Regions from separate parts of the Actinomadura coerulea genome, predicted to be linked through region 2. Evidence: riboswitches for the same ligand, from Rfam matches in the RefSeq annotation. Region 2 holds a riboswitch; the other holds the start of a gene.
The links. A riboswitch is a leader RNA that binds a small molecule or an ion and turns the genes downstream of it on or off. The one in region 2 is predicted to bind glycine.

Region 1: another riboswitch for glycine. It lies ahead of gcvT (glycine cleavage system aminomethyltransferase GcvT); the one in region 2 lies ahead of gcvP (aminomethyl-transferring glycine dehydrogenase).

What each region holds. Positions count from the first base shown of each region.
Region 1 is NZ_JACHMQ010000001.1:4,581,777-4,590,242, forward strand. It holds gene ltrA (group II intron reverse transcriptase/maturase) at 1-486, shown strand, start outside; gene BKA00_RS20935 (hypothetical protein) at 738-1,229, shown strand; glycine riboswitch at 1,934-2,029, shown strand; glycine riboswitch at 2,034-2,122, shown strand; gene gcvT (glycine cleavage system aminomethyltransferase GcvT) at 2,196-3,290, shown strand; gene gcvH (glycine cleavage system protein GcvH) at 3,347-3,736, shown strand; gene BKA00_RS20950 (serine hydroxymethyltransferase) at 3,733-4,989, shown strand; gene BKA00_RS20955 (L-serine ammonia-lyase) at 5,059-6,432, shown strand; gene BKA00_RS20960 (DUF1348 family protein) at 6,440-6,901, opposite strand; gene BKA00_RS20965 (TetR/AcrR family transcriptional regulator) at 7,026-7,601, shown strand; gene BKA00_RS20970 (winged helix-turn-helix transcriptional regulator) at 7,731-8,174, opposite strand; gene BKA00_RS20975 (thiolase family protein) at 8,214-8,466, opposite strand, start outside.
Region 2 is NZ_JACHMQ010000001.1:1,890,204-1,898,669, forward strand. It holds gene BKA00_RS08680 (FHA domain-containing protein) at 183-713, shown strand; gene ftsR (transcriptional regulator FtsR) at 751-1,482, shown strand; gene BKA00_RS08690 (bifunctional nuclease family protein) at 1,625-2,095, shown strand; gene BKA00_RS08695 (MerR family transcriptional regulator) at 2,413-3,018, shown strand; gene BKA00_RS08700 (lysylphosphatidylglycerol synthase transmembrane domain-containing protein) at 3,028-5,502, opposite strand; glycine riboswitch at 5,774-5,868, shown strand; glycine riboswitch at 5,869-5,980, shown strand; gene gcvP (aminomethyl-transferring glycine dehydrogenase) at 6,038-8,466, shown strand, end outside.

The DNA of each region.
Region 1 (8,466 bases), 2.7 Mb from region 2:
GGCCAGTTCAACAAGTTCCGGAACGACAGGTGGGTGTTCGGGGATCTCGAGTCCGGCGCCTACTTGGTTATGTTTCGGTGGACGGAAATTAAACGGCACGTCATGGTTAAAGGATGGGCGTCTCCGGACGATCCTTTCCTGGCCGAGTACTGGGCTCACCGCCGCAGACGGAGTAAGCCGCCGCTCGATCGGTACACCATCAGGCTACTGGACGAACAGAACGCCATATGCCCGAGGTGCGGGGACTATCTGCTGACCGCAGAGCAGCCGCCGCAATCCCCACAACAGTGGGAAAGCTGGTGGCAGCAAGTTACCCGGCGAGCAATAGCGGCGAGCTATCTCCTGATCGTGGATGCCCCGGAATCCGGCCGCCATGGTGGCGCCAGGACCCGCTTAGTGCATACACACTGTCATCGAAGCTGGCTCTATAGCCAACGTCGAAGCAGAACGCAGCGTGACCCTGAACCGTCGCTTGGATCTGCTTGAGCCGTGTGCCGTGACGAATGGCACGCACGGTTCTGAGGGGGCGGGGACGCAGTAATGCGTCCCCGCTACCCGACCTGGTCGCACATGGGCGACGCGCTCGCCCCGGCCACCGACGTCACCGGCGCCGAGGTCGCCCTCGTCGGGCTGCTCGCAGCCGACTCATGAGCCGGCGCGGAGCAACCGGGGGCGTGGCCGCCAACCCGGTAGCGTGACCTCCGCGCAAGGAGCGACGCGCGAGGACAGGAGGAGATATGCGACTGCCCCGATGGGCGCCATGGGTCGAGGACGTGCTGAAGGGTTCTCCCGCGATCACCAGCGTGAAGCTCTTCACCGACGCGGGGATCGCCGATCCCCAGTACGGCCACGTCATCACCCTGCGCACGGGCGCCCAGGTGGCGCTCCAGTGGGCGCGTACGTCCCCGCCGTCGGGTGACGGCGGGGAGGAGACCCCCGTCACCGGGGAGCCGCCCGCCTCCCAGACGCTCCCGGAGCTGCCGAGCACGGGCCGGACGCCGCTGCGCCTGATCGAGCAGCACATCGCCGCGCTCATCGCCAACGGCGCGAACCCGGAGGTCAAGGCGGTCGAACGAAAGTCGGTCCGCGAGAACGCCGGGCCGCGGCCGTGCTGCGTCCTCGTGCGCATGCACAGCGGCGCCGACATCTTCGGCGTGTTCCGGAGCCTGGCGCCCGCGGGCGGGTCGATCAGCCAGGGGGGTGACTTCCAGCAGAGAGAGGAGGTGTGAACCATGGCACAGTGCCCCGACTGTGGACAGGAGACGTCCGCCGACACGGGCTCGTCGACGCCGGCGCATCAGAAGCCCGGCAGTCGAGGAAGGTGTTCCGGCACGGGCAAGCCCGCCATGTGAGATAGCGGCCCCGCCCAGGCGAATTGGGCGGGGCCGTTCGCGCGAAGAATACACATTACGGGCGTGACGAAACGGCCCCCGTCCCCGAGGAGGGGGACGGGGGGCGCCTGGTTCCGGTCGGGCTCGCCCGCCGGCGCAGGCCCAGCGACCCGCGGTAGGCGGCAGGCGTGTCCGATCGGCGGGCTTCTTGTTCGGCACGCCCACAACGCCGAAGGCGGCGAGGACCACGATTCCGATTGCGACCCGAAGCCCAACCACCGTCCCGAACTGCACCACGGGACACCGCCACGCCAGCACAGAGCGCAACGGTTCGAGACGACCCGCGCGAGAGGACCGGACGGGCGCGCTCAGCAGCAACCCGTCTAACGAGGCGACCTCAGCCGCCACCTCAGCCCGCGACGACCTCGACACTCGCGATCGCGTCCGAAGGCAGGTCCGAGCGAAGCAAGAATCTGATCGCGCAGCGAGCCGCAGGGCGAGCCGGAGCGATGCAGCGATCGCACGCGTTTTTTCAGGTCGGGGCCCCCAAGGCCCGACCTGAAAAAACGCAATGAACACTGCTAGCCTTCTTCGACAGCTGATGATCCCGTGCGGGAGAGTCCCTCGCAGCCGGTGGGGGACGCCGAAGGAGCAAATCCTCCCCGGAACCTCTCAGGCCAATGGACCGCACGGGCCAGGCGACCTCTGGAAAGCGGGGACCTCCGTCCCCCGCCGAAGGTGAAAGCCCGCCGTGCGCGGCGGGTGAAGCTCTCAGGCGCCGATGACAGAGGGGGAGGCACCGATACGCCCGGTGCGCGAGTGGGACGATGGACCATGCGCGCCCGTGACGAAGGAGCCGAGCCCATGTCCGCCGATCCGACCGCGAAGAAGACGCCGCTGCACGACGTCCATGAGGACCTCGGCGCGAATCTCGTCGACTTCGCCGGCTATCTGATGCCGCTGCGCTACGCGAGCGAGACCGCCGAGCACCAGGCCGTCCGCACGGGGGCGGGGCTGTTCGACCTGTCGCACATGGGGGAGATCTTCCTGTCGGGGCGGGGGGCGGGGGCCGCGCTGGACTTCGCGCTGGTCGGCAACCTGTCGCCGATGCCGGTGGGCAAGGCCCGCTACACGATGATCTGCGGGCACGACGGCGGCGTCCTGGACGACCTGATCGTCTACCGGCTCGCGGACGAGACGTGGATGGTGGTCGCGAACGCGGCGAACGCCGCCGTCGTCAGGGACGCGCTGGTCGAGCGCGCCGCGGGGTTCGAGGCGGCGGTGGACGACCGGTCGGACTCGTACGCGCTGATCGCTCTGCAGGGGCCGCGTTCGCAGGGGATTCTCGAAGGGTTCACGGACGCGCCGCTGGGGGACCTGAAGTACTACGCGATCCTGGCGGGGCGGGTCGCGGGCGTGGACGCGCTGGTCGCCCGCACCGGGTACACGGGTGAGGACGGGTTCGAGCTGTTCGTGGACGCGTCCGACGCGGTCCGGATGTGGGAGGCGCTCGCCGCGGTGGAGGGGGTCGTCCCGGCGGGGCTGTCGGCCCGGGACACGCTGCGCCTGGAGGCGGGGATGCCGCTGTACGGGAACGAGCTGACGGCGGAGACGACGCCGTTCGAGGCGGGCCTCGGCCGGGTGGTGAAGCTGGACAAGCCAGGCGATTTCGTGGGGAAGGGCGCGCTGGCGGCGCAGGCGCAGACCCCGCCGGGCCGTAGGCTCGTGGGACTGGTCGCGCGGGGGCGTCGCGCGCCCCGCAAGGGGTACCAGGTCGTCACGTCCGGCGGCGCGCCGTGCGGAATCGTGACGAGCGGCGCCCCGTCGCCCACACTGGGCACGCCGATCGCCATGGCGTACCTCGACAGCGGCGTCGAGGAGGCGGGCCTCGCCGTGGACGTCCGCGGCCGGCATGAGCCGGTGGACGTGGTGGCCCTGCCGTTCTACAAGCGTTCCTGAACAAGTTGTCCGGCGGTGTGGGGGCGCGCCCCCACAGTGGAAAGAGAGAAGTGATCGTGAGCGTTCCGGAGGAGCTCCGCTACAGCGAGGAGCACGAGTGGGTGTCGGGCCTCGGTGGCGAGGACGGCATCGTCACGGTCGGCATCACCGCGCACGCCGCCGACGCCCTCGGTGAGATCGTCTACATCGAGCTGCAGCCGTCGGAGGGCGACGCCGTGGAGGCGGGCGAGCCGTGCGGCGAGATCGAGTCGACCAAGTCGGTCAGCGACATCTACTCCCCCGTCAGCGGCGAGATCACCGCGGTCAACAGCGCGGTGGTGGACGAGCCGAAGGTCATCAACGACGACCCGTACGGCGAGGGCTGGATCTTCAAGGTGCGGATCTCGGAGGAGCCGGGCGACCTGCTCGACTCCGCCGCCTACGACAAGCTGATCGAGGAATCATGAGTGTGAACGACTCCCTCGCGACGGCCGATCCGGAGGTCGCCGAGGCCGTCGCCGCGGAGCTGCGCCGCCAGCAGGGCACCCTGGAGATGATCGCGTCGGAGAACTTCGCGCCCGTCTCGGTGCTGGAGGCGCAGGGGTCGGTTCTGACGAACAAGTACGCCGAGGGGTATCCGGGCCGCCGGTACTACGGCGGCTGCGAGTTCGTCGACGTCACCGAGCAGCTCGCGATCGACCGGGCGAAGGCGCTGTTCGGCGCCGAGCACGCGAACGTCCAGCCGCACAGCGGGGCGCAGGCCAACACGGCGGTCTACTTCGCGCTGCTCCAGCACGGCGACACGATCCTCGGCCTCGACCTCGCGCACGGCGGGCACCTCACGCACGGGATGCGGCTGAACTACTCCGGCAAGGTGCTGAACGTGGTGCCGTACCACGTCCGCGCCGAGGACGGCCTGGTCGACATGGACGAGGTGGCCTCGCTCGCGGCCGAGCACCGGCCGAAGATGATCGTGGCGGGGTGGTCGGCGTACCCGCGTCAGCTCGACTTCGTCGCGTTCCGGCGGATCGCCGACTCGGTCGGGGCGCTGCTCATGGTCGACATGGCGCACTTCGCGGGCTTGGTGGCGGCGGGGCTGCACCCCTCGCCCGTCCCGCACGCCGACATCGTGACGACCACGACGCACAAGACGCTCGGCGGTCCCCGCGGCGGGCTGATCCTCGCCCGCGAGGAGTACGCCAAGAAGATCAACTCGGCGGTTTTCCCCGGCATGCAGGGCGGCCCGCTGGAGCACGTGATCGCCGCGAAGGCCGTCGCCCTGAAGATCGCCGCGTCGGAGGAGTTCCGGGCCCGGCAGGCGGCGACGGTGGAGGGCGCGAAGCTGCTCGCCGAGCGCCTGCTCGCCGAGGACTCCGCCAAGGCCGGCGTCAAGGTGCTGACCGGCGGGACGGACGTCCACCTCGTGCTGGTCGACCTGGTGGACTCCGAGCTCACCGGGCGCGACGCCGAGGACCGCCTGCACGACATCGGCATCACGGTCAACCGCAACGCGGTGCCGAACGACCCGCGCCCGCCGATGGTGACGTCCGGCCTGCGGATCGGCACCCCGGCCCTCGCGACCCGCGGCTTCACCGCCGAGGACTTCGCCGAGGTCGCGGACGTGATCGCGCTGGCGCTGCAGCCGTCCTTCGACCGGGACGCGCTCGCGGCCCGGGTGAAGGCGCTGGCGGACAAGCACCCCCTGTACCCGAACCTGTGACGTTCCGGCGCCCCCTCCCCTCCTGGGGCTCCCCCTAGGGGGAGGGGGCGCGGCTACAACGAGGTAGCTATGGCCATCAGCGTTTTCGACCTGTTCAAGATCGGTATCGGTCCGTCGTCCTCCCACACGGGCGGCCCGATGGCCGCGGCGCACCGGTTCGCCCGGGGGCTCCGGCGCGACGGGCTGCTGGAGAAGACGGCGTCCGTCGCCGTCACCCTCTACGGGTCGCTCGGCCTCACCGGCAAGGGCCACGGCTCCGACAAGGCCGTCATCCTCGGCCTGGAGGGCGACAAGCCCGAGCTCGTCGACGTCGACGGGGTGGACGAGCGGCTCGCCGCCATCCGCGAGCGCGGGGCCCTGCGCCTGTTCGGCGACCATGACATCCCGTTCGTGGTCAACGAGCACCTGGTCTTCGAGCGCAAGGAGTCGCTGCCCGGCCACCCCAACGGGATGCGCTTCACGGCACTGGACGCCGCGGGCGAGGAGCTGCGCGCCAAGGTGTACTACTCCGTCGGCGGCGGCTTCATCCTGGACGAGAACGCTACGGGCGCCGACCGCATCAAGCCCGACGACACCGTCCTGCCGTACCCGTTCGACACGGCCGCCGAGCTGCTCGAACGCTGCCGGGAGACGGGCCTGTCGATCTCGGCGCTGATGCTGGAGAACGAGAAGGCGTTCGGCCGCGACTCCTCCGAGATCCATGACGGCCTGCTCGAGCTGTGGCAGGTCATGCGGGCCTGCGTGGCCCGCGGCTGCACCCGTGAGGGCCTCCTGCCGGGCGGGCTCAAGGTGCGCCGCCGCGCTCCCCAGCTGCACCGCCAGCTCTCCGTGGAGAAGGCGGCCGACCCGCTCCACGCGATGGACTGGATCACCCTGTTCGCCCTCGCCGTCAACGAGGAGAACGCCGCGGGCGGGCGCATCGTCACCGCCCCCACCAACGGCGCCGCGGGCATCATCCCGGCCGTCCTGCACTATTACGACCGGTTCATCCCCGGCCACGACGACGAGGGCGTGGTGCGGTTCCTGCTGACCGCCGGGGCGATCGGCGTGCTGTTCAAGCAGAACGCCTCGATCTCCGGCGCGGAGGTCGGCTGCCAGGGCGAGGTCGGTTCGGCCTGCTCGATGGCCGCCGCCGGGCTCACCGAGGTCCTCGGCGGCACCCCGGAGCAGGTGGAGAACGCCGCGGAGATCGGGATCGAGCACAACCTCGGCCTGACCTGCGACCCCGTCGGCGGCCTGGTCCAGGTTCCCTGCATCGAGCGCAACGCCGTCGGCGCGGTCAAGGCCATCAGCGCCGCCCGGATCTCCCTGCGCGGCGACGGCCGCCACTTCGTCTCCCTCGACAAGGCCATCAAGACCATGCGCGACACCGGCCGCGACATGCTCGACAAGTACAAGGAGACCTCGCGCGGCGGCCTCGCCGTCAACGTCATCGAGTGCTGAGCGCCCGCTACCGGAGCGGGATGTCGATCCCGTGCTCGCCCGCGGGGCGCGGGCCGCGGATGCGCCGGTCGGCCTCGCCGATCGCCACGTCGTTGATGCTCGCCTCGCGCCGCCGCATCAGGCCGCGCTCGTCGAACTCCCACAGCTCGTTGCCGTAGCTGCGCCACCACTGCCCGCCGGCGTCGTGCCACTCGTACTGGAACCGGACGGCCATGCGGTTCTCGCGGAATCCCCACAGGCTCTTGCGGAGCGCGTAGTCGAGCTCCCGCTCCCACTTCGCCGTCAGGAACGCGATGATCTCCTCCCGCCCGGTGACGAACTGGTCCCGGTTCCGCCAGACGGAGTCCGGCGTGTAGGCGAGCGCCACCCGGTGCGGGTCGCGGGTGTTCCACGCGTCCTCGGCCGCCTGGACCTTCTGCTTCGCGGTCTCCATCGTGAACGGCGGGTAGGGCGGACGGTCCTCGGGCACGGCGTTTTCTCGGGACGGGGCGCTTTCTTCGGACACGGCGGCCTCCTCAGTTGAGAACGAGCGTTCTCCGTTGGTGCCGCTAAGGTAGGGAACGACCGTTCTCCACGTCAAGTCAGGAGCGCCGATGCCGGCCGCGATCACCGAGGAGCAGCAGGACCGGGACCGCCAGGGGCTGCTGGACGTCGCCGAGCGCCTCTTCTACCGGCAGGGCGTCCAGGCGGTGGGCATGGACGAGTTGCGGACCGCCTCCGGCCTGCCGCTCAAGCGCATCTACCGGCTCTTCCCGACGAAGGAGGCTCTCGTCGTCGCGATGCTGGACCGCCGCGACCGCCGCTGGCGCGCGAGCCTGGCGGCCCACCTGGACGCCGAACCCGACCCCCGGCGGCGCGTCCTCGCCCTGTTCGACTGGCTCGGCGCGTGGTTCGCCGAGCCCGGCTTCCGCGGCTGCGCCTGGGTGAACGCCCACGGGGAGCTCGGCTCGTCCTCCCCGGCGATCGCGGAGGCGGCGCGAGCACACAAGCGCGCCTTCCACGACCAGGTCCTCGCCCTGGTCTCCCCCGTCGACGCGTCCGCCGCCGAGCCCGTCCACCTGCTCGCCGAGGGCGCCATCGTCGTCGCCGGGATCCAGGGCGACCCCACCGCCGCCGCCCGCGCCCGAGCCGGCGCCGCGCTCCTCCTGGACCGGGCCGCCCGGAGTTGACCCCGCCGTTGGCGGCAGGGTTCCAGACTCTCGACGCTGGACCCGGGCGGCCGGGCGCCGCCCCGCCCCCCGCTGACGCCCCCCGGCCGCCTCCGCCGGGGCCACCCGCTTCCGCGGTGGCGGGCGGGGTCAGGGGCGGGCGCCTCGGCCGGTCGGGGAGTGCGCGCCCCGGCGGGCCTCGTTGCCGCAGTGGCGGCAGACGACCTGGGGGCTGACCATCTCGCCGCAGGAGTGCTGCCAGCGGACGGGCGGGTCGTCCGGGTGCAGGTGGCGGTCGCCCCAGACCATCAGCACGAGCAGGACGTCGCACAACTCCATGCCCGCGGGCGTGAGGCGGTACTCGTAGCGCACCGGGTGGTCGCTGTAGCGCTCGCGGCGGATGACGCCGCCCGCCTCCAGCTTGCGGAGGCGGGCGGTGAGGATGTCGCGGGACGCGCCGGTGTTGCGGACGATCTGGTCGAAGCGCCCCACCCCGTAGCTCAGCTCCCGGATCGCCAGCAGGCTCCAGCGCTCGCCGACCAGGTCGAGGGTGTCGGCGATCGAGCACTCGCGCGGATCGGCGTCCTTCGGCATACCGGGAAGCCTAGCCGCCGGACCTGCCCGGACCGCCCGTCAGAGCCGCTCCACGACGGTGGCGTTGGCCAGTCCGCCCGCCTCGCACATGGTCTGGAGGCCGAACCGCCCGCCGCGGTCCTCCAGGGCGTGCAGCAGGGTCGTCATGAGGCGGGCGCCGCTCGCGCCGAGGGGGTGGCCGATCGCGATCGCGCCGCCGCGCACGTTGACGCGCGCGAGGTCGGCGCCGGTCTCGCGCGCCCACGCGAGCACGACCGGAGCGAACGCCTCGTTCACCTCGAACAGGTCGATG
Region 2 (8,466 bases):
TGACCCCTCGGGTGATACCCGCGTAAGTTGCGGCGACCGTCGCGTGAGCGGGCGGTGAGTTGGACCGTTGCCGGGGCGGATCCCCGGCGTGGGTTGGGTGATGGATGCGCGTGGCGCAGGCGGCCCCCGCTGAGGCGGGCGGGCGCGGGCGGCACGCCGATGGTAGGAGGCCGAGCCGATCGATGCCGAGCGTCTACTGCACGCAGTGCGGTCACGCCAACCCGGATGATGCCCGCTTCTGCTCGAACTGCGGCACTCCGCTGAGGAGTTCCGCGCCGCCGCCTCCCCGCGAGTCGCCGGGCGAGTCCACGTCCACGATCTCCATCGGGGGATTCGAGGCGCTGGACACCGACGCCGGCGCCGAGGAGCCGGCCGGGCCCGACCAGATGGCGATGGAGGCGCTCCCGCCGGGTACCGCGCTGCTCGTCGTCAAGCGGGGGCCCAACGCCGGCAGCCGCTTCCTGCTCGACAAGGACCGCACGTCCGCGGGGCGCCACCCCGAAAGCGACATCTTCCTGGACGACGTCACCGTCTCCCGCCGGCACGCCGAGTTCGCCCGGCAGGGCGGGGTGTTCTCCGTCCGCGACACCGGCAGCCTCAACGGCACCTACGTCAACCGGCAGCGGATCGACCAGGCCGGGCTGTCGGGCGGCGACGAGGTCCAGATCGGCAAGTTCCGGCTGGTGTTCCTGACCAACCCGGCCCACGGCTGACGGAGCGGCGAGGTCGCGGCGAACGATGGGAGGGCCCTTGAGCGCGGAGCCGGCCCGGTCCCCGATGACCATCGGGGACGTCCTCGGGCTGCTCAGACCTGAGTTCCCCGACATCACCATCTCCAAGATCCGCTTTCTGGAGTCCGAGGGGCTCGTCGAGCCGGAGCGCAGCCCCTCCGGCTACCGCAAGTTCGGCGAGGCCGACGTCGAGCGCCTGCGGTACGTCCTCACCGCGCAGCGCGACCACTACCTGCCGCTGCGCGTCATCCGGCAGCACCTGGAGGCGCGCGACCGCGGCGAGAGCGTCCCGCCGCCCGGCGCGCGCCGGCCCGGCCCCGCCGAGCCGGACCGGCGGCGCCCCCGCACGCTCGTGGCCGCCGACACCACCGCGCCGGAGCCCGCCGTGCGGCTCACCCGCCGCCAGCTGCTGGACGGCGCCGGGATCGACGAGGCCCTCCTCGCCCGCCTGGAGGAGTACGGCCTGGTCCGCCGGATCGGCGCGCACTACGAGGGCGAGGCGCTGAACATCGCGCGCGTGGCCGCCGCGCTCGGAGAGTTCGGCTTCGAGGTCCGGCACCTGCGCGCCGTCAAGGCCGCCGCCGACCGGCAGGTCGGCCTGATCGAGCAGATGGTCGCGCCGCAGCTGCGCCGCCGCAGCAGCGGCGCGCACGAACAGGCCGCCGAGACCGCGCGGGAGATCGCCGCGCTGTCGGTCCGGCTGCACGCCGCGCTGGTCGGCGCGGGTCTGCGCGAGAGCCTCGACCACTGATCACGCGGCCGGTGGAGGATTTTGCCGTACCCCGCGCGCCGCGAGCTGTCCGAGCCTGGGTGTACGTTGGCTACATGGTTCGGTCAGGAATCGATCCGCTGCACGTGGTGATCGAGACAGCGAGAACCAGCAGGGAGCCGCAGTGAAGCAGATGGAGGTCGTCGGCGTCCGGGTCGAGATGCCCTCCAATCAGCCGATCGTCCTGTTGAAGGAGACGGAGGGCGATCGCTACCTGCCCATCTGGATCGGGGCGGTGGAGGCGACCGCGATCGCCTTCGCCCAGCAGGGGGTGCTGCCCGCCCGGCCCCTCACCCACGACCTCTTCCGCGACGTGCTGGACGCCCTGAGCGTCCAGCTCCGCACGGTCAACATCACGGCGCTGCGCGAAGGGATCTTCTTCGCCGACCTCGTCTTCTCCAACGGCGTCGAGGTGAGCGCGCGCCCGTCCGACTCCATCGCCCTCGCCCTGCGCACGGGTGCGACGATCTTCGCCAGCGAGGACGTCCTGGAGGAGGCCGGCGTCGCCATCCCCGACGAGCAGGAGGACGAGGTCGAGAAGTTCCGCGAGTTCCTCGACACGATCTCCCCGGAGGACTTCGGCCGCGCCGGATAGCCTTCCCGCACCCCGGAGTGGGTGATTGCTGTGCCGTATGTCACTCTGGAGTGCGAGTTCATGCCATGGGGCGAATGGTCGCCCATTGCGCCGGACCTGGCGGTTTTTGCGGGGGAACCATCGGGGTATGGACTGCGTGGGTGGCGAAGGTGCGCAGTTTGCCCACGTGAAGCCGGTTCATCCGGGCATGCGACGCGCCGACGATGAACGTTGACCACACCCTGACCGGCACCTACCGTGCTGGTGGAACACCCGTGGTGTAATTCGTCAAACCCCCTTGACGAACCGCTGCGGGATGATAGAAGCCGGAGGTCCGCGTGGCGGTGAGCAGCGGCGAGGGCAAGGCGACCCCCGACAGGCGCGTGGCGTCCCGCCGTGCCGGAGAGCAGGGCCTGCTCTTCGACACCCAGGTGTCGGTGCCGCCGGAGGATGTCGGCTACCGCGGCCCGACGGCGTGCGCCGCGGCGGGGATCACCTACCGCCAGCTCGACTACTGGGCCCGCACGAAGCTGGTGGAGCCCAGCGTGCGGTCGGCGCAGGGGTCCGGCAGCCAGCGGCTGTACAGCTTCCGCGACGTCCTCGTCCTGAAGGTCGTCAAGCGGCTCCTGGACACCGGCGTCTCGCTGCAGCAGATACGCACGGCCGTGTCCCACCTGCGCGACCGCGGCGTCCAGGACCTCGCCCAGATCACCCTGATGAGCGACGGCGTCAGCGTCTACGAGTGCACCTCGCCCGACGAGGTCGTCGACCTCCTCCAGGGCGGCCAGGGCGTGTTCGGCATCGCGCTCGGGCGGGTGTGGCAGGAGGTGGAGGGCAGTCTGGCGGAGCTGCCCGCTGAACGCGCCTCCACCGGCGACGAGGACCCCGCCGGGCACCACCACGACGAACTGGCCGACCGGCGGCGCGCCCGCCGCACCGGCTGAGGCCGCGCCTCAGAGCGCCTCCTTGCGCTGCAGGAAGGCGAACGCCCCCCATCCGGGCAGGACCGGCAGCCACAGCGTCAGGAGCCGGTAGAGCAGCACCGCCGACGTCGCCGTCTCGGCCGTCAGCCCCGAGATCGTCAACGCCAGCGTGAGCGCGCCCTCGACGGCGCCGAGCCCGCCCGGCGTCGGCGCCGCGGACCCCACCGCGTTCGCGGTGAGGAACACCAGCACCACCGTCGTCCACGGCAGCGACCCGCCGAACGCCCGGATGGAGGCGTCCAGGCACAGCGTGAACGCCAGCGTCAGCAGCAGGGTTCCGCCCATCCCGGTGGACAGCTTCCTCGGCGACTGCAGAACGTCCACCAGGCGCGGCACCACGCCCGAGAACATGGCCCTGAGCCGCGAGGCGACCACCCGCCGCACCCGCGGCACCGTCAGCGCGAGCGCAGCGAGCAGCCCCAGCCCCAGCACCGCCAGGACGATCGTCCGGGACGGGGCCAGATCCTGCGTCGCCTTCGCCGTCGAGCCGGTCAGGAACCCGAACAGCACCAGCAGCAGGATGTGGGTGACCATCCCCACGAGCTGGGACGCGCCCACGCTCGCGACGGCCAGGGCGGGCCGGACGCCCGAGCGCTGCAGGTAGCGCGTGTTGACGGCGACGCCGCCCACGGCCGCCGGCGCGACCAGCTTCACGAACGACGCGGCCAGCTGCACCAGGACCGTCCGCCACAGCGGCAGCCGCTCGGGGACGAACCCCATCAGCATGAACGCGGCGGCGACGTAGGTGAGCGCCGCCGCCCCCAGCGCCGCCGCCACCCAGTGCCAGCTCGCCGTGGCCGCCAGGCGGCCGATGTCCAGGCTCGTCACCTGCGGGATGACGATGTACGCCGCGACCGACAGCGCCACGATGCTGACGATGGTCCGGGGCCGGAACCGCTCCAGCTTGGCCGGAGGCGCCTCCGTCTCGGGCTTCAGCCGGACGATCTGCTCCCGGATGCGGGTCAGCAGGTCCTTGTGGCGCCGCAGCGCGGTGCGGGTCGCCCGCGACAGCGCCACCCGCTGGAGCAGCGGCACCGCGCCGCCGAGAGCCTCCTCGCCCAGCACCGGCGCCGCCGTCCGCACCGCCCGCTCCGGCCCCGCGCGCAGCGCCAGCGTCGTGAGCAGCTGCGCGAGGTCCAGGCGCAGCGCCAGGTCGCCGGCCGCCGTCTCCCCGGACCGCAGGTCGGTCAGGTAGGCGAGGCCGTCGTCGCCGACCAGGACCGCCTCGTCCTCCAGCCGCCGGTGCGCGAGCCGCCCCGCCTGAAGGGCCCGGAACTGCCGCCACACGTCCGCCAGCAGCTCGTCGGTGACCTCCCCGTCGGGGACGTCTCCGAGCCTGCGCCCCGGGACGTGCTCGTAGGCCAGCAGCGCCGCCTCGGTGCCGACCTCGCACGTGCCGACGAGCCGAGGCGTCCGGGCGCCGGCGGCGTCCACCGCGTACGCCATGAGCGACTCCAGCTCCAGGGACCGGCGCAGCGACCGCAGCGTCCGCCCCGTCGTGGCGCCGCGCAGGCGCAGCAGCCGCCAGACGCGGTAGAGCAGCCCGGCGGTCTGCTGGTCGCGGTCCAGGACGCGGACCTCCACGTCCCAGTCGCCGTGCGGCCCCCGGCCCGCCGGGAGCCGGGCACCGTACCCGTCCTGCGGGCAGGAGGCGAGGGCGACGCCGTAGCGGCGGGTCTCGTCGGCGTCGTGCGTGCCGTCCAGGCGCGCCCCCCGCCGCGGGTTCAGCCCCAGGCGTTCCAACGCGGCCACCACCGCCGTCCCCGACGGGCGCGGGTTCGGCGTCCCGACGGCGTAGAGGGTGCCGTGGCCGATGGCGCGGCCCAGCAGGTAGGTGGCCGCCAGCGCGGCGACGGAGGCGTAGGACGCGGTCAGCCCCGTCAGCGCCGCCAGCCCGATCATGGTCCAGGTCGCGGCCTGCCAGCGGGCGCGGCCCGCCATCCCGACCGCGCTGACGAACGCGATCACCGGGGCGATGTCGGTGTGCACCGGCGCGGTCTCGGTGCCGCCCCAGATCAGCGAGTCGAGCACGCCGCCCGGCGCGGCCCGCACCACCAGGTCGTCCAGGCCCACCGTGATCCCGAACGCGATCATCGCGGCCAGCAGCGCGATCGCCACGCGCACGCCGTCCTTGTGGAACAGCCGCTCGATCGCGAACGCGATCGGCACGGCCAGCACCCCGAAGCTGGACACCAGCGTCGCCAGCGTCAGCAGCAGCCGCGGCGCGTGCGCGGTGCCCTGCGCGATGTCGGTCTGCAGGCCGTGGGTCGTCTGCTGCGCGATCGACACCAGCAGCATCACCGCCGCCAGTCCCACCACCGAGGCCGCGAACCGGATGGCGTCGGAGGGCCGGCGGATCCGGTACGGCTGGGCGGGCTCGTCGACGGGCGCGCCTGCGGCCGCGCCCTGCGCCGGGCGCACCGCTCCGTCGCGGGTCTGTGTCACGCCGTACCGCCGCCCTGACCATCCGCCATCGTGATCAGCGTCCCAGACCCGGCGGCGCGCCGTCGAGTCGCGGGGCCGCCGCCGGGACGCGCGTCCATCCCGCAGCCTCATCTCCCCGCCCCCGTGCGGCCCGGGACGGTCGCGCCCCAGGTGAGTCAGCACATGGTACTCGCCGGTAGAGCGCCCGCGCCGGAGGACGCGGCCCCTTGCGGCGGACCGGAACGACGCCGCGGACGCGCCTTTGGGTAGGGTTCGACCTAGGACATGCCGTCAACCCTGTGCGGGAGAGACCCCACGCCGCCAGCGTGGGGCGCCGAAGGGGCAACCTCCCCGGAACCTCTCAGGCAAAAGGACCGCACGGGCGAGGCACCTCTGGAAAGCAGGCGTCGGTCCCCGCGCGCGGGGAGGGACGGCTCACCGAAGGGGAAACCCCGCCGCGCGGGTGAAGCTCTCAGGTGCCGATGACAGAGGGGGAGAGGCCGCCGGCCCGCGCCGGCGGCGGACCTGAGCGACCGCAGCAGCCAGGAGGCCCTCCATGACCGCCCAGTTCTTCGCCCCTGTGGCCGCGCCGCAGCATCCCCGGTCGGCGTTCGCCGACCGGCACGTCGGCCCCTCACCGGACGACCAGGCGAGGATGCTGGCCGCAATCGGCTACTCCGGCGCCGAGGCGCTGATCGACCACGCGGTCCCCGCCGCGATCCGCACGTCCCGGCCGCTGGACCTGCCGCCCGCGCTGAGCGAGACCGCCGCGCTGGACCGGCTCCGCGAGATCGCGTCCCGCAACACCGTCCTGACGTCCATGATCGGGCTCGGCTACCACGGGACGACCACCCCCGGCGTGGTCATGCGGAACGTGCTGGAGAACCCGGGCTGGTACACGGCCTACACCCCCTACCAGCCGGAGATCTCGCAGGGACGCCTCGAAGCCCTGCTGAACTTCCAGACGATGGTGGGCGACCTCACCGGGCTGCCCGTCGCGAACGCCTCCATGCTGGACGAGGGCACCGCCGCCGCCGAGGCCATGGCCCTCGCGCACCGCGTCTCCAGGCGCAAGGAGCCCGGGAAGTTCCTCATCGACATCGACGCCCTCCCGCAGACGATCGAGGTCGTCCGGACCCGCGCGATCCCGCTCGGCATCGAGGTCGTCATCGCCGACCTGTCCCGCGGCCTGCCCGACGGCGACTTCTTCGGCGTGCTGCTCCAGTACCCGGGCGCGTCCGGCGCCGTCCGCGACCTCGAGCCCGTCATCGCGCAGGCCCACGAGCGCGGCGCCAAGGCCGTCGTGGCCGCCGACCTGCTGGCGCTGACGCTGCTGCGCCCGCCGGGCGAGTCCGGCGCCGACATCGCGGTGGGCTCCGCGCAGCGGTTCGGCGTCCCCTACGGGTTCGGCGGACCGCACGCCGGCTACATGGCGGTCGCCGAGGGCATCCAGCGCCAGCTCCCCGGGCGGCTCGTCGGCGTGTCCGTCGACGCGGACGGCGCCACCGCCTACCGGCTGGCGCTGCAGACCCGCGAGCAGCACATCCGCCGCGAGAAGGCCACCAGCAACATCTGCACCGCCCAGGTCCTGCTCGCCGTGATGGCGAGCATGTACGCCGTCTACCACGGCCCCGAGGGCCTCGCCGCGATCGCGCAGCGGACCCACCGCCGGGCCGCCGAGATCGCCGCGGGGCTGCGCGCCGGCGGTGTCGAGGTCGTGCACGGCTCGTTCTTCGACACCGTCCTGGCCCGCGTGCCCGGCCGCGCCGCCGAGGTCGTCGCGGCGGCCCGCGAGCGCGGGATCAACCTGCGCCCCGACGGGCCCGACCGCGTCGCGGTCGCCTGCGACGAGACGACGCTCCCCGCGCACGTCACGGCCGTGCTGGAGGCCTTCGGCGCGGCCGCGGCCGACGAGGTCCCCGAGGCGTTCCCGGACGCGCTGCGCCGCGAGAGCCCCTACCTGACCCACCCCGTCTTCCACGCGCACCGCTCCGAGACCGCGATGCTGCGCTACCTGCGCAGGCTCCAGGACAAGGACATCGCGCTCGACCGCTCCATGATCCCGCTCGGCTCCTGCACGATGAAGCTCAACGCCACCGCCGAGATGGAGCCGATCACCTGGCCGCAGTTCGCCGACATCCACCCGTTCGCGCCGCTCGACCAGGCCGCCGGCTACGTCGAGCTGATCGGCGAGCTGGAGGGCTTCCTCGCCGAGATCACCGGGTACGCGAAGGTCTCCGTCCAGCCGAACGCCGGCTCCCAGGGCGAGCTCGCCGGCCTGCTGGCCATCCGCGGCTACCACGCCTCCCGCGGCGAGGAGCACCGCGACGTCTGCCTGATCCCCTCCTCGGCGCACGGCACCAACGCCGCCAGCGCCGTCATGGCCGGGATGCGGGTCGTCGTCGTCACGTGCGACGAGGGCGGCAACATCGACCTCGGCGACCTGCGCGCCAAGCTCGCCCAGCACGGCGGGCGGCTGGCGGCGATCATGGTCACCTACCCGTCCACGCACGGTGTCTTCGAGGAGACGATCACCGAGGTGTGCGCGGCCGTGCACGAGGCCGGCGGCCAGGTCTACGTCGACGGCGCCAACCTCAACGCGCTCGTCGGCCTGGCCCGCCCCGGCGAGTTCGGCTCGGACGTCTCCCACCTCAACCTGCACAAGACGTTCTGCATCCCGCACGGCGGCGGCGGCCCCGGCGTCGGGCCGATCGGCGTCCGCGAGCACCTGGCGCCGTTCCTGCCCAACCACCCGATGCGCGAGGAGGCCGGCCCCGGCACGGGCGTCGGCCCCATCTCCGCCGCCCCGTGGGGCTCGGCCGGCATCCTGCCGATCTCCTGGGCCTACATCGCGATGATGGGCCCGGACGGGCTGCGCGCCGCCACCGAGGGCGCGATCATCGGCGCGAACTACCTCGCCGCCCGCCTCGCCCCGCACTACCCGATCCTCTACACCGGCCGCGAGGGCCTCGTCGCGCACGAGTG